DNA from 3 places in the Cryobacterium sp. Y62 genome. Region 1 is predicted to be linked to each of the others. Evidence: riboswitches for the same ligand, from Rfam matches in the RefSeq annotation. Region 1 holds a riboswitch; each other region holds the start of a gene.

Region 1 (4,690 bases):
GTGCTTCTCAGGTCCACACGGGGTTCCAGGTGTGGAGGGTAATTGCGGCCGTCATAGCAGCACCGGTGATGATCACGCCGGCCGTCATGACCCACAGGTCGATGACCCTGAAGTTGGATTCGCGCGCCCACGTGCGTTGGCGCCCGCCGAAGCCCCTGGCTTCCATGGTCACGGCCAGTCTGGTTGCCCGCCGGAGGGCCTGCACCAGCAAGGCCAGGCCCTGGCCGACGGATGCCGTGAACCGGCCCAGGAAACCGACGTTCGAGCCCACACCGCGAGCCCGGCGGGCTATGCCGAGGGTCTGCCATTCCTCGACCATGAGCCCCACCAGACGCAGCGCGGCCAACGCCCCGAGCACAAAACGATGCGGCAACCTCAGATTCTGGGCAAACGAATCGGCCAGGTCCGTCGGATCGGTGCTGGCGAGCAGAATAATGCCCGGTAGGGCGATGGCGATGCCACGCAGCACAATGGCCAGTCCCGACTCCAACGAGCCTTCAGTGAAAACCAGCGGCCCCCAATCGAACAGCACGCCCCCGGTCTTGGGAGCCAGGAGGGCCGTTCCGTAGCCGCCAACCAGTGCGGCAGCCAGAATCGGCCAGCCGCGGACGACCAGAATACGGATGCTGACCCCGGCCAGCGGCAGCACTGCCAGCTCTAAGACCAGTGCCACGGTCGCGGACGCCCAATCGATGGTCAGTAGCAGAGCCAGCGTCAGGAGCAGGGCGGCGGCGAGCTTGGACAACGGGTTGGCGTTGGCCAAAAGCCAGGTGGATCGGGGCACAGCGATGACGTCGGCGCTCACTCCAGCCCTCATGTCGGCGCTCATGCCAGGGCCTCGAGCGCGACACGGTCAGGTTCAAGGTGTAGCCGGCGCCCGCCTAGAACCTTGGTGAATTCCTCGTCGTGGGTGACGGAGACGACGGCCGTACCGGCATCCAGCAGCTCGGTGAGCAGCCCGGCCAATTCGGCCCAGGTGTTCGAGTCCTGTCCGAAGATCGGCTCGTCGAGCACCAGAACCTGCGGGCTGGCCGCGAGCACGGTGGCAACGGACAACCGACGCTTTTCGCCCCCCGACAGGGTGAACGGGTTGGCCGCGGTCAGATGCGTGAGGCAGAGCCGCTGCAGAAGGTCGTCCACGCGTTCCTCCCCCCGGCCCAGGCGCCGCGGTCCGAAGTTCAGCTCGTCCAGCACGTTGCCGGTGACGAACTGGTGCTCCGGTTCTTGAAAGACCGTGCCGATTCGAGCGATGAGCTCTGACCCGGTCCAGGCAAAGGGATCAGGCCCGGCTTCGCGGCGCAGCACGGTGGATGCGACGATCTCACCCTGGGCGGCGGGCAGGAGCCCGGCCAGAGTCAGGGCGACCGTGGATTTTCCGACGCCGTTGGGGCCGGTGATGCTCAGTACCTCCCCGGCGAACACCTCAGCCGAAAGTCCTGTTATCACGGGGGTGACCGGATGCCGCCGTCTCGGCCGTCGGCGGGAAACGCCGAGGCCTGACGCACTCAGGAGCACTGAGCGATCGGTTCCGCGCAAGCCTCCGTTCTGGTCGGTCGGCGGATTCACGCGGCTTCGGGTCTCGGGGACGAAACCCGGAACCCACACTCCGGCCTCGATCAGCATCCGGCGGGCCTGGTTCAGCACATTGGCGGGTGAACCATCGATCATGACGCCTCCGCCGGGCTCCAGAACGACAATCCGGGTCGCCACATCCGCCCAAATGGCCACTCGATGCTCGACCACAACCAGGGTCGCCCCGGTGCGGTCAAGGGTTCTCACCACCGCGTCGCGAACCTCGAGCACGCCCGCCGGGTCAAGGTTCGCCGTCGGCTCATCCAGCAGGATCAGGCCCGGCCGCATGGCCAGGATGCCGGCCAGCCCGAGGCGTTGTTTCTGGCCGCCGGACAGCCGCGAGGTCGGGTAGTCCAGCGGAAGGTTCAGTCCGACGGCGTCGAGCGATTCGTGCACCCGCCGCCAGATTTCCCCCCGGGGTACCGAGAGATTCTCCGCGCCGAATGCGACGTCGTCACCCAACCGGGAGAGGACCACCTGTGAATCCGGGTCTTGCTGCATCAGCCCGGAGCGGCCGCGCTGCTCGGCGGCCGGCCGGCCGTCGATCAGCAGGCGGCCGAATTCGGAGGCCTCCTCGTCGCCGCCGAGAACGCCGGCCAAGGCGTGGAGCAGTGTCGACTTACCAGCTCCGGAAGGGCCTAGGAGCAAAACGCGTTCCCCGGGCTCAATCGTCAGGTTCAGGTCGGCGATCGCCTTGCGGGTGCGGCCGGAATGTTGCCAGCCCCAGCCTGCGGCGGACACCATAGCTGGCCGCACCCCGTCGTTGCCGTGGTTCTTCGGGACACCCATTCGTCAGAACACGGATTCCGTCGCGGCCCGGCGGGCGGCCAGGTTGGACAGCGCGCCCGTGCGGCCAAGGCCCCGCACGGCCAGCCAGGATAACAGGCCGGCAATGACGGCCCCAGAGACGGCACCGAGAACCACGTAGACGATCTTCCAACCGAACGCCCACTCGGCGTTGCTGCTGAAGCTGGCATGGATGCCCATCGCCACACCGGCCAGCGCCCCGGCGAGCACGGCGACCGGCAGGGTGAACTTTCGGTAGCCAAACAGCGCGAAGGCCAACTCGGCCCCGACGCCCTGAATCAGGCCCGAGAGAATGACGGTGAGTCCGAAGGCCGAGCCCAGCAGTGCTTCGACGACGGCGGCCAGCAGCTCGCAGTAGAGCGCGGCCCCTGGCTTTCGGATGATCAGACCGCCGATGACGCCGGCAATCAGCCAGCCGCCGCCATAGAGTCCGCCGAGCGGCGGAAAGGCCGCCGTGATGACCGCGATGCCCGCGTATCCGGCCGACCAGGCCCAGAAGATGACGCCGACGGCGACGGATACGACGGAGGCGACGACGATATCGACGACGCGCCACTCGCGCGTCTTTTTCTTTACAACTGTGGTTTCGGTGTTGGTCATGATGTCCTCCTGAGGAAACAGGAGGGGAGAGGCATCCATCGAAAGCGGGTCTGGAATCAGGCCCGATGCCGCTGATGTCTCTGAGAACTCGACTCCCTTCGCCGGTACTAACCGGATCAGGTTCGAGGGTCTGCGTGTGAACGCACTCTCAGCGCCCGACTTCGCTCTTTGCGAGCCGGCGCTCCCCTGTCGTTATGTGGTGTTGTGGTGCCGAAAGACTCGGCAGGTCTTGTTTACACGGGGTTTCGGACGAGGTCAAATCCGCGCCGCGGCCAGCTCGCGCGTGGTCGCGAGGCATCGGCTAACTCATTTCTTTAATACGTCGGCTTGGACGGTTCAATTTCTTTCACCCATGCCAGCACTCCGCCCTGCACGTGCTGAACTCGGGTGTAGCCGCGGCGCCGGAGGTCGGCCAGCACGTCGGCCGAACGCGCGCCGGCCTTGCAGTGCAGCACGATGTCCCGATCCTGGCGCAGTTCCGGGATCATCTCTTGGGAGAGGATGTGGCCCTGCGGAATCAGCCGGGAGCCGGGGATGCTGACGATGGCGTGTTCGCCCGGCTCCCTGACGTCGATCAGATCGAAGTCACCCCGGCCGGCCTCCCGCTCGCCGAGCATCGTGGCCAGTTGGTGCACGGTTATGGTGTCTTCGACGCCCGGAACCGGTTCTGGAACCACGCCGCAGAGGAGTTCATAGTCGACCAGTTTCGTGATCGGCAGGCCGGCGGGGTCCTCACGCACGGTGATCTCTCGCCAGGACGCGGCCAGTGCATCGAACAGCAGAACGCGCCCCAGCAGGGTGCGCCCGACGCCGGTGATCAATTTCACGACCTCGGTCACCATCATGGACCCGACGGCTGCGCAGAGCATCCCGAAGACCCCACCCTCCGAGCACGACGGAACGGATCCCGCGGCGGGCGGCTCTGGGTACAGATCCCGGTAGGTCGGTCCGTGTTTCTCCCAGAAGACGCTGACCTGCCCATCGAAGCGCAAGATGGACCCCCAGACACAGGGTTTGCCGAGCAGGGCGGCGGCGTCGTTGACCAGGTAGCGCGTGGCGAAGTTGTCGGTTCCATCCACAATCAGGTCGTAGTCGGCAAACAGCGCGAGGGCGTTGGGCGAATCGAGCCGAGTGTCATGAAGCCGCACCGTGACCAGCGGGTTCAGCTCCGCGACCGCGTCACGGGCCGAATCCAGTTTGGACCGCCCCACATCCGTCACACCGTGAATCACCTGACGCTGCAGGTTACTGAGGTCGACGATGTCGTCGTCGACGATCCCGAGAGTGCCAACACCGGCGGCGGCAAGATAGAGCAGCACCGGCGAGCCAAGGCCGCCGGCGCCGATCACGAGCACCTTGGCGTTCTTCAGCCTTCGCTGGCCGAGCGTGCCGATCTCGGGAATCATGATGTGCCGAGAATAGCGTTCCATTTCCAAGGCGGTCAGGGCGGCGGCTGGTTCCGCCACAGGTGGCAGCATGCTCACAGGTCTGGGCGTCCTTCCATGGCGGAAGATGCCAGGGCGTGCTGGCGTTTCGGTATTCGCCCGGCCTGGGCGGCGAGCCGACCGGCGATGACGGCATGTTTGAAGGCCGAAGCCATTCGCACCGGATCCTGCGCCCTCGTCACGGCCGTGGCCAGAAGCACGGCGTCGCAGCCCAGCTCCATCGCCAGCGCCGCATCCGACGCCGTGCCGATTCCGGCATCGAGTAC
Region 2 (4,690 bases), on a different contig from region 1:
CCAGAACAACAGCGCAGCCTCGAGCAGCAGGGCGACGCCAGCCGACACCCAGTCGATGGAGAGCAGCAGTGCGCAGCTCACGATGAGGGCCACGGTCAGTTTGGAGACCGGGTTGAGTCGGGCGACAACGCTTGGGCGAATCGTCGGGGTCAGCAAACTCATCGGGCGTCCGCCCCGAGCCTGATCGAGTCGGGCATGCCCAGCCGGTATTCTTCGTCGGCGAGGGCACTGACGAACTGCGCGTCGTGGGTGACCGCAACCAGCGCGGTTCCTTCGTCGAGTTGCTCAGCCAGCAGGATCACGAGTTCCTGCCAGGTGCGGGAATCCTGCCCGAACGTCGGCTCATCGAGCACGAGCAGACGGGGCCGGGTGGCAAGAACGGTGGCTACGGACATCCGCCTCTTCTCGCCACCCGACAACGTGAACGGGTTGGCGTCGGCGAGATGATCCAGTCGCAGTCGATGCATCAGATCACCAACCCGGGTGCTCTGCTCGGCCACGCTGAGCCCGAGAGCGCGCGGGCCGATCAGCAGGTCATCGCGCACGGTAGCGGCCAGAAACTGGTGCTCGGGGTCCTGAAACACCGTCCCAATGCGGGTGAGTAGCTGTTTCGAGCGCCACCGGTGCGGCTCGGCCGGGATACCGGCTGAAAAGTCATCGCTTGCTCGCAGTGCCCCGCCGGCGGGTTTTAGCAGCCCGGCCAGCGTGAGCGCCAGGGTGGACTTTCCGGCACCGTTCGGCCCGGTCACGACAGTCGCTGTGCCCGCGCGCAGGTCGAAGGTGATGCCATCGGCGACAACGGATGCCGTGCGCCGGCCAAACGGAACGCGACCGACTGCGAGTCCCTCCGCCCGCAGCAGGGTCTCAGGATGCCGGATCGGGTGCCGCGTGGGAAACCGTGGTGGCCGGGCGGGTACCCAGACGCCGGCCTGCGCCAACCGCTCACCCTGGCTGGACAGGATTTCGCGGGTCGGACCGTCCGCGAGCACACCGCCCGTCGGGTCGAGCACGATGACGCGGTCAACGACGTCTTGCCAGACCTCGACCCGATGCTCGATGACCACCAACGTTGCCCCGGAGTGGTCGAGCGAGCGCACGACGGCATCCCGCACATCGATGACCCCGCCCGGGTCGAGGTTCGCGGTTGGCTCGTCGAGCAGCAGCAGCCCCGGCCGCATGGCGAGCACACCGGCCAGGGCCAGGCGCTGCTTTTGCCCACCGCTCAGGCTTGAAGTAGGATGGTTAAGAGGCAGGTCCAGACCGACCTCGGTGAGGGCCTGCCGCACCCGAGGCCAGATCTCGGCACGCGGCACGGCGAAATTCTCGCAGCCGAAAGCGACGTCGTCGCCGACCCGGGCGAGCACGACCTGAGAATCCGGGTCCTGCAGCACCAGGCCGACCCGCCCGCGCGCCTCGGCGGCGCGATGCCCATCGATGAGCAGACTGCCCGTTTCGTCGCCGTCTTCGGCGTCACCGAGCACCCCGGCGAGAGCGTGCACCAGGGTACTTTTGCCTGCACCACTGGCCCCAAGCAGGAGCACCCGTTCGCCGGGCTCGATCTGCAGGTCAAGACCGGAGACCGCTTGGTTGTGGCGACCGGCGTGGCGCCAGCCCCAGTCACTGGCGCGAATGTGCGCCGCTCGGATCTGCGGGTTTCGAATCAGAGCAGAGGGAACCCGCACGGCCGGGATCCGCGGGTCGCGGCCGTGCGGGATCGGCGAAGTTTCAGGCATCCGCTAGCTGATCGCGGCAGCGGGCGCGCGCGACCCTTCCCGACCGGCGGCGAACCGGCTGAGGGCGCCGGTTCGGGCCAGACCGCGCACGGCGAGCCAGGACAGCAACCCGGCCAGCACCGTGCCAGAGACGACGGCGGAGACGAAGTAGACGGCCTTGTAGCCAAAATCCAGTGCCGCATAGCTCGTGAGAGTTGTGTCGAGCAATCCAACAGCAACACCCGCGCCGGCACCGGCGAGCAGTGCGACGCCGAGCCGCCAGTTGGAGTAGAGGAACAGGGCCAGAATGATTTCGGCACCGAGTCCTTCAACGACGCCCCAGATCAGGGTGGAGAATCCCCACTGGGTTCCGATCAGCATGGAGACGACGGCGGCAACAACTTCGGTGTACAGAGCCGCACCGGGCTTGCGAATGATGAGGCCCCCAAGCACACCGGCGAACAGCCAGCCGCCGGCTAAAAGGCCTTCAAGCCCGGGCGTGAACGCGAGAATCGCGCTGAGCGGGGACCACGCGAGGCCCCAGGCCCAGAAGATAACACCGCTCGCGACACCGATGACGCTCGCTACGACGATGTCGACGACGCGCCAGCGAAAGTTGCGCTTAGTGGCTTGTGATGAAACAGATTGCTTGAGTGAACTCGTTGTAGCGTGCACTGTGTCGTGCCCTTTCCGTAGGTGAATACAGGGCACGGGATTGAGAAGCCTCCCTGCGCTGGCATTATCCAGATCAGGTTCGACGGTCGAAGCTTATTCAGCTTCCTCTCAGCCCGGTGTACCGGACTCCCGTGATCGTACCTAAGTATAGTGCCCCGCTTAGACTGACGGCATGGTGATCACGACATGAGCATCGGCGTTCTGCTCGTTTTGGCGGCCCTGTATCTGCTGCTCATGCGCCGGTTCGTTCTGCGGCGGCGGCGAATAGCGCAGGGTCTGTCGGTGAGCGGCCCCTGGCACTTTCCCGCTTGGCTGCGCCCAAGAGTTCCGCGCTGGGTGCGGCGACGATTCGGGCGTCGCCCGCGCGCCGCGCGGCGGTTGCGCCACACCGGTGCGGGCCTACCTTAGCTCCGTGCGCCCATGTTCTATCATGGGCCCACTTTCCGGGCCCGGGCCAGGTGCACAGGGTACGTCTACTTCTTTAGGGCTCTGATCACCCGGGCCAGGGCGCGACCGGCGACGATGAGAAATGGCACACCGACGGCGAGCAGGGCGATGACGTTCGGCTCAAACCGGGCTGTACCGCCCGACTTGACGTAGGCGCCGATCGGCAGTGACACGCCGCCGCCTCCCCCGCCGGAACCAGCTCCACCCTCACCGGCATCACCGCCTCCGAAGCCGTAGTAGGCGAGCGCGACAGGCACCAGGGTGACGCCATCAATCTGCACGGGTTCACCGTATGCCGACTTCACACCGGCGGAACGGAACGTTTCTGCGAGTTTTTCCGGGAGGCTGGTCATGCCAACAGGTTAGCGCGACTGAGACGTCAGGGGCGAGGTTTGAAGTGCGAGGCGGGCCGCACGGTTCCCACACCGAATCGCTCGGTCACGGTATCCACGGCCAGCTCCGCGCCGCGCCAGTCTTCGTCCGGGTCCCAGAGTCCGACCGAGCCAGATGCCGTGCCAAGCTGCTCTGCACGTACCCCGATCAGCCGCACCCGAATACCTGAGGCCGCCAGCAGGTCGAACGCGGCCACCGCCTCTTCGTAGATGCGCCGGCCCACATTGCTGGGTTCGGCGAGCGTGCGCGACCGGGTCACCGTGCTGAAGTCGGTGTAGCGCAGCTTGAGGGAGACACGCCGGGCCACGAGATCGCCCCGCCGCAGCCGCACCGCCACGAGAGCGCATTGCCGCAGCAATTCGCTGCGCAACCGGTCAACATCCGTCACATCGTGTTCAAAGGTCACCTCGTGGCCGATGCTCTTCTCCTCCCGCTCCAGCGTCACCGCGCGCGGGTCGCGACCCCAGGACAGGTCGAACAGTTTCTGACCGGATGCTTCCCCCAGCGCTTTGCGCAGCACCGCCAGTGGCGTGTGCGCGATATCTCCGATCAGTTTCAGGCCGAGTCGACTCAGCGCCTGCTCGGTGGCGGCCCCGACGCCCCACAGCGCGGCGACAGGCAGCGGATGCAGAAACTCGACCGTATCCTCGGCGGGAACGACGAGCAGTCCGTTGGGTTTGGCCAGGCCGGAGGCGAGTTTGGCGACGAACTTGGTGGAAGCCGCGCCCACCGAGCAGATAAGCCCGGTCTCGGCGAACACTCGCGCACGAATGATCTCACCGATCACGGCCGGTGAGCCGAATAGGTTGGTCGCGCCGGCCACGTCGAGAAAGGCCTCGTCGATGCCCAGCCGTTCCACCAGCGGGGTCACGTCATCGAAAATTCTCATGACCCGGGTGGAAAAGTCGCGATAGAGCCCGATGTGCGGCTCGAGCACGATGGCATTCGGGCATTGCCGCAGTGCGAGCACCATCGGCATAGCCGAGTTCACACCGTATTTGCGGGCAATGTAGTTCGCCGCCGTGACGACCGACCGGCCACCGCGGTGGCCAACGATCACCGGCAGGTTGACGTACTCGGGGTGCGACAGCAGCTCGACCGATACGAAGAACGCGTCGAGGTCGACGTGCAGCACGGTCGCCGAACGGTCGTCGACGTCGCCCGCCGACACCTGCCGTCCACTGCCATCCTGTCTACCCACCGAAGAACCCTAACCCGATCCTCCGCCTATCCACTACAACGAGAGCCAGATGCCCCTCCCTTGCCCCGTTATGGCCGTTCCTGGTGGCTAAGTCAGGAAATCCGGACGGGCGATCAGTTCGTGCCCCGAAAACACGTGGCGCCCGGTTGCCGGTGGTTCGCGTTTCCTGAATTAGCCCCCGGTGGCACGAGACGGCACGGCCTGACTCTTTCTCCGCGGGAACGGTTAGCGCACAACTTTCTCGGCGCCGGCGATGCGCTGC
Region 3 (4,690 bases), on a different contig from region 1:
CCCCCAGACCGGCCCGAAGGCCTAGACCGTTCACCGCTTTTAGCGGAACGGTCGACAGGTTGAGCTCGGCGGCATAGCGCTTAGGGCTGCCGAAGCATTCCTCGGCGCTCGACCCTGCATCGGCGAGAAACTCCCGGGCGCTGGCCACGGCGTCGCCAATGTCGTTGCCGCGCACGGCGAGCAGCCGCAGTTCGATCGTGAATTCATCGAACCAGGTGGCATCGTTGGTGGCCGTCTGTTCAGAGCGGATGCCCCTTCGGCCACTTTCATGATCGCGTGGAGTGCTGGTCATCATGCTTGGGCCGAGCCTTTCGATTGCGAGATCGGGCATTACTGGTTGTCCGGGTAGAGGACGAAGACGAGGACGATGCTGACGGCGCCATAAAATACGAGGATCCAGTTCGTGACCACGATGAAAAGGCGCGACCCCAGCGATGGGCGCTGATCAGGCTCCGCGCCCGGTTCCAGAATGGGGTCGTCACTGAGATTGTGACGCACCTGATTCCAAATGGCAGGCACCACCAGCAGAATTCCGGCGGCGATGGCAACCGGCAGCGCGGGAACGGTGAACAACACCGTTTGGCCCTGCCACACGCTGAGCAGAACGGGACCGGCACCGCCAAACACAATTCCGGCGAAGATCATCCCCAGCACTAAGGGGCGTGAACGCGCGCGCAGCAGCACCGGAATGGCTCTCGGTATCAAGGACAATATCAAAGCCATCGCCACGAGGGACACGAGCAACCACACTCTGACAACTAGGCCGTCGTCGCCGCCCGCGAGGGGGAACGCAGTTTGGCCGAGAACGACCAGCCCGATCACCCCGATGCCGCTCATCAGCAAGACTTCATTGGTCTTGGCTTTCGCAACGGCCGGCAGGTCGAGCTCGGCCGCGTAGCGCTGGGCGCTGCCAAAAGACTCCTCGGCCGTCGTGCCGGAATCTTCGAGAAACTCCCCCGCACTGGCCACGGCATCGCCGATGAGGCTGCCGGAAACCTCGAGCAGGCGCAGTTCGATCGTGAAATCATCGAGCCAGGCCGCGTTTGCGCTCTCGCGCTCGGTTTCAGCCGAGCGGATGCCCGCCGGGCCGCTGATCGAGCCCGCACTGCCAGCAACGGCGCGCTCCTCGTTAGCTGTGCTGTAAACGACGTCACTCGCAGCGGCGCCGCCTGAACCAGCGGGGCCTCCCGCAGTTCTGCCCGAATCGCTGCTGTCGTGATCGTGGTGGTTGCTGGTCATCATGCAGCCGGCCCTTTCTGCAAATGGTCATGCACGGTGGTAGCGAAGAGCTTCCACTGACCGGATTGGTCAGAGAGCTCGTACTGCCCGGAGTCGGTGAGCGCGAAGTATTTGCGGCCCGGTCCCCCGGCGCCCGGTCGCCACTCGGCGGCGATCCAGCCCGCGGCTTCAAAGCGGGTCAGCAGCGGATAGAGAGTGCCGCCCTTGATAACGCCGAAGCCGGCGGATTCGAGCGCCGAGGCGATCGCGTAACCGTAGGTCGGGCCGGGCGCGAGCGTGCGAAGCACGCAGAGGCCGAGGGCGGCGCGCATCCACTCGGCTGGCCAGGATTTCGGTTGCATGACTACATAGTCTCACTAGTTAGCCAGACTGTCTACTCGAACCATGGCCTCGGCACCCCTGCCCGGCTCGGCTTTCGCGCGCCGAGCCCGGGCCACCAACCTTTGCGACCTCGACCCGGCTAGGGCATGCCATACTTGCGTTGTATCAACACGGGAGTCCGATTAATCGGGCTGAGAGGAAGCTGCAGAGGCTTCGACCGTCGAACCTGATCTGGATCATGCCAGCGCAGGGAGGCTGACTCGTCATTCCCGTGCCCCCACGAAAGAAATGGGCACGATCATTCCAACTCCAATTTTCACCGCCACCCCGGCAGAATTCGGCATTGGCGCGCGCCTCACCCTCGCCGTCATGCGCGACGACTATGCCGCCGTCATTCTCGGCGCTTTGAAGGCGGCCGACTCCACCGGGCTCACCACCCAGACCGGCGTCGTCAGCACCTACCTATCGGGCGCCGAACCCGATCTGCTGCGTTACGTCAGCCAGGTCGTGGCGGGCGCAAGCCGCAGCGGCGCCCACGTGACGGCAACGGTGCAATTCTCCCGAGGATGCCCCGGCGAGGTCACCTGCGCCCTGCCGCCCACCGGCGGACTGTTCGCCGAGGTCGTGGACCTCGCCCCCACCGGCGTGCACGCCGTCGCGGAATGGGCACTCTATCCACTGGAAGACGACGCCGGTTCCGCAGATCACATGCGCGACATCTACGCTGCGATCGACAGCGCCAAGAGCTCCGGGCTCGCTGTGCACAGCGAACACTTCGTCACCCGGCTCGAGGGCGACCTCGCCCTGGTGCTGCAGGTCATCGCCGCCGGCTGGATCGTGGCCGGCCGAACCGTGCAGCACGTGGCGACCCACGCGACGATTTCCATCAACAGCCCGAGCGTGAATTCCAATGCGTCCTGACCTAAGCCGGCCGGCATCCGCTCACAATAAGCGTTGGAGCCTGAAAGATCTCGTTCTTGTCGTCGTGCTCGGTGTCGTGTTCGGCTTTCTGTACTGGATTTTCGTGCAGGCCTGGACCGCCCTGTCGATCGCGATGGGTCCGGCCGGCGACCTCGCGCAGCACTTTCTGCTCGGCTCCTGGCTGCTCGTCGCCCCGATCGCGATCGCCATCGTACGACGCCCGTTCGCCGGCATCTTTGCGGAGGTGATCGCTTCGGTGATCGAGGTCGTCTTTCTCGGTTCCATGGTTGGGCCGCTGCTCTTCGTCGGCGCCGCCATTCAGGGCGCCGGCAGCGAGATTCCGTTCGCTCTCACCCGATACCGCAACTACAGCTGGCGAACCTACGCGCTCTCGGGGCTGCTCGGCGCCGGGCTGGTGTTCTTCTACTCGGCATTTCGCTCTGGCTGGTACGGCCAGGAGATCTTTTTGCTGCGCCTCGCCATCCAGCTGATCTCCGGCGTGATTATCGGCGGGCTGTTCGCCAAAATCATCGTCGATGCCCTCGACAAGACCGGCGTCGTCGACAACTTCGCGATCGGCCGCGACCGTCTCGCCCATGCCTGAGACCGATATCCTGACGCTGCAGGACGTATCGGTGCGATTCCCGCGTCGGCAGGATGCGGTACTGACCGACGTGTCGGTGCGCCTCGCACCGGGCGAGCAGCTCATCGTGGTCGGCGCCTCCGGCTCGGGTAAATCAACCCTGTTGCAGACCATCACCGGTGTCATTCCGCACTCGGTCGTGGCCTCCCTCGGCGGCAGTGTGCACTTGGGCCGGACGTTCACCGCCGATACCTCCGTCGTCGAGCTGTCCCGGCTCGTCGGCGTGGTCGCGCAAGACCCCTCGTCGTCGGTCTGCCTGCCCGATGTCGAACAGGAACTCGCGCTGCCGCTCGAAAACCGCTGTATCGACCCGGCGCTCATTTCAGCTCGCATCGATCGCGCGCTTGACGCTGTGCAGGCACGAATGCTGCGACACCGGTCCACCGCGCAGCTGTCCGGTGGGGAAGGCCAGCGCATTGCCCTCGCCGCCACCCTCATCGCCGAACCGGCCGTGCTCTTGCTGGACGAACCCACCTCGATGCTCGACGCGGCGGGCCTTGGCGCCGTGCGCCGCGCCATCCGTTCGGCCGTCGACACCTACCGGCCGGCCGTCGTGCTGGTCGAACACCGCATCGACGAGTTCGCAGGCACGGGGGGTATCGCTGGGCTGCCGCCGCGCGCCCTCGTGCTCGGCGAGGCCGGAACCGTCATTGCCGATGGCCCCACGGTCGACGTGCTCGCCCAGCACGGGCCGTCGCTTAATCGAAACGGATGCTGGCTGCCTCTCGAAACTGAATTGCTCGCCGTCACCGGTTGCTCCGGCGGGTTGGGGGAGCCCGCCGTGCGCGCCGGCATTCGGTCACTCGGCGAGCCGGTCAGAGCTTTGGGGAGACGCCAGAACTTCGGCCGGAACGTTCTGACCGCTACGGATTTGACCATTGATCGCGGAGGTGGAGCTCGCGTCCGCGCGCCGAGCGGGACGGCTACACCGGTTCTCGCCGGGGTGAGCCTCACCCTGCGGGGCGGCGAAATCGTGGCGGTGCTCGGCGGCAATGGCGCGGGCAAGACCTCTCTGTTACTCACGCTAGCGGGGCTGTCCCGGCCATCGGCCGGTACCGTCACCGGCGCCCGACCCGGCATGATTTTTCAGAATGCCGAGCACCAATTCGTGGAACACACCGTGCGCGCCGAGATCCGGCATGGGCTCACTCTGGACGATGACGAACTGCGTGCCATTTTGCAGCGGCACCGATTGACGCACCTCGCCGAGCAGAGCCCGTTTCGGCTGAGCGGCGGCGAGAAGCGGCGACTCAGCGTTGCCGCCATGCTCGCCCATGATCGGCCGGTGCTGCTCGCCGACGAACCCACCTTTGGACTCGACCGACGTGACACCATCGCAACCCTGGCAGCGCTCGGCCGGGCGGCCGACGCGGGGTGCAGCATCCTCTTTTCAAGTCATGATCTGCGCACCGTTGCGACCCTGGCCGACCGGGTGATCGTGCTGGCCGACCGCACGGTGATCGCCGACGGGCCGGTGTTCGAGGTGCTGCGCTTGAATGAGGTACTGAACCGGGCCGGGCTCGTGCTGCCGCCGCTGATTCGGCATTTGCTCGAAGAATTTAGCTC

The links. Region 1 has a riboswitch for thiamine pyrophosphate ahead of CXY71_RS03125 (ECF transporter S component). Riboswitches for the same ligand answer to the same signal wherever they lie in the genome.
Region 2: another riboswitch for thiamine pyrophosphate. It lies ahead of CXY71_RS09455 (ECF transporter S component); the one in region 1 lies ahead of CXY71_RS03125 (ECF transporter S component).
Region 3: another riboswitch for thiamine pyrophosphate. It lies ahead of CXY71_RS14885 (YkoF family thiamine/hydroxymethylpyrimidine-binding protein); the one in region 1 lies ahead of CXY71_RS03125 (ECF transporter S component).

What each region holds. Positions count from the first base shown of each region.
Region 1 covers NZ_PJJK01000078.1:18,407-23,096, reverse strand. The annotation lists gene CXY71_RS03135 (energy-coupling factor transporter transmembrane protein EcfT) at 8-817, opposite strand; gene CXY71_RS03130 (ABC transporter ATP-binding protein) at 826-2,361, opposite strand; gene CXY71_RS03125 (ECF transporter S component) at 2,365-2,979, opposite strand; TPP riboswitch at 3,056-3,177, opposite strand; gene moeB (molybdopterin-synthase adenylyltransferase MoeB) at 3,294-4,457, opposite strand; gene CXY71_RS03115 (thiazole synthase) at 4,460-4,690, opposite strand, start outside.
Region 2 covers NZ_PJJK01000105.1:10,315-15,004, forward strand. The annotation lists gene CXY71_RS09445 (energy-coupling factor transporter transmembrane protein EcfT) at 1-162, opposite strand, end outside; gene CXY71_RS09450 (ABC transporter ATP-binding protein) at 159-1,733, opposite strand; gene CXY71_RS09455 (ECF transporter S component) at 1,737-2,387, opposite strand; TPP riboswitch at 2,421-2,530, opposite strand; gene CXY71_RS20690 (hypothetical protein) at 2,574-2,795, shown strand; gene CXY71_RS09460 (hypothetical protein) at 2,861-3,187, opposite strand; gene dinB (DNA polymerase IV) at 3,214-4,428, opposite strand; gene CXY71_RS09470 (ABC transporter permease) at 4,654-4,690, opposite strand, start outside.
Region 3 covers NZ_PJJK01000115.1:146,320-151,009, forward strand. The annotation lists gene CXY71_RS14870 (hypothetical protein) at 1-295, opposite strand, end outside; gene CXY71_RS14875 (hypothetical protein) at 331-1,242, opposite strand; gene CXY71_RS14880 (PadR family transcriptional regulator) at 1,239-1,580, opposite strand; TPP riboswitch at 1,721-1,831, shown strand; gene CXY71_RS14885 (YkoF family thiamine/hydroxymethylpyrimidine-binding protein) at 1,849-2,481, shown strand; gene CXY71_RS14890 (ECF transporter S component) at 2,471-3,085, shown strand; gene CXY71_RS14895 (ABC transporter ATP-binding protein) at 3,078-4,690, shown strand, end outside.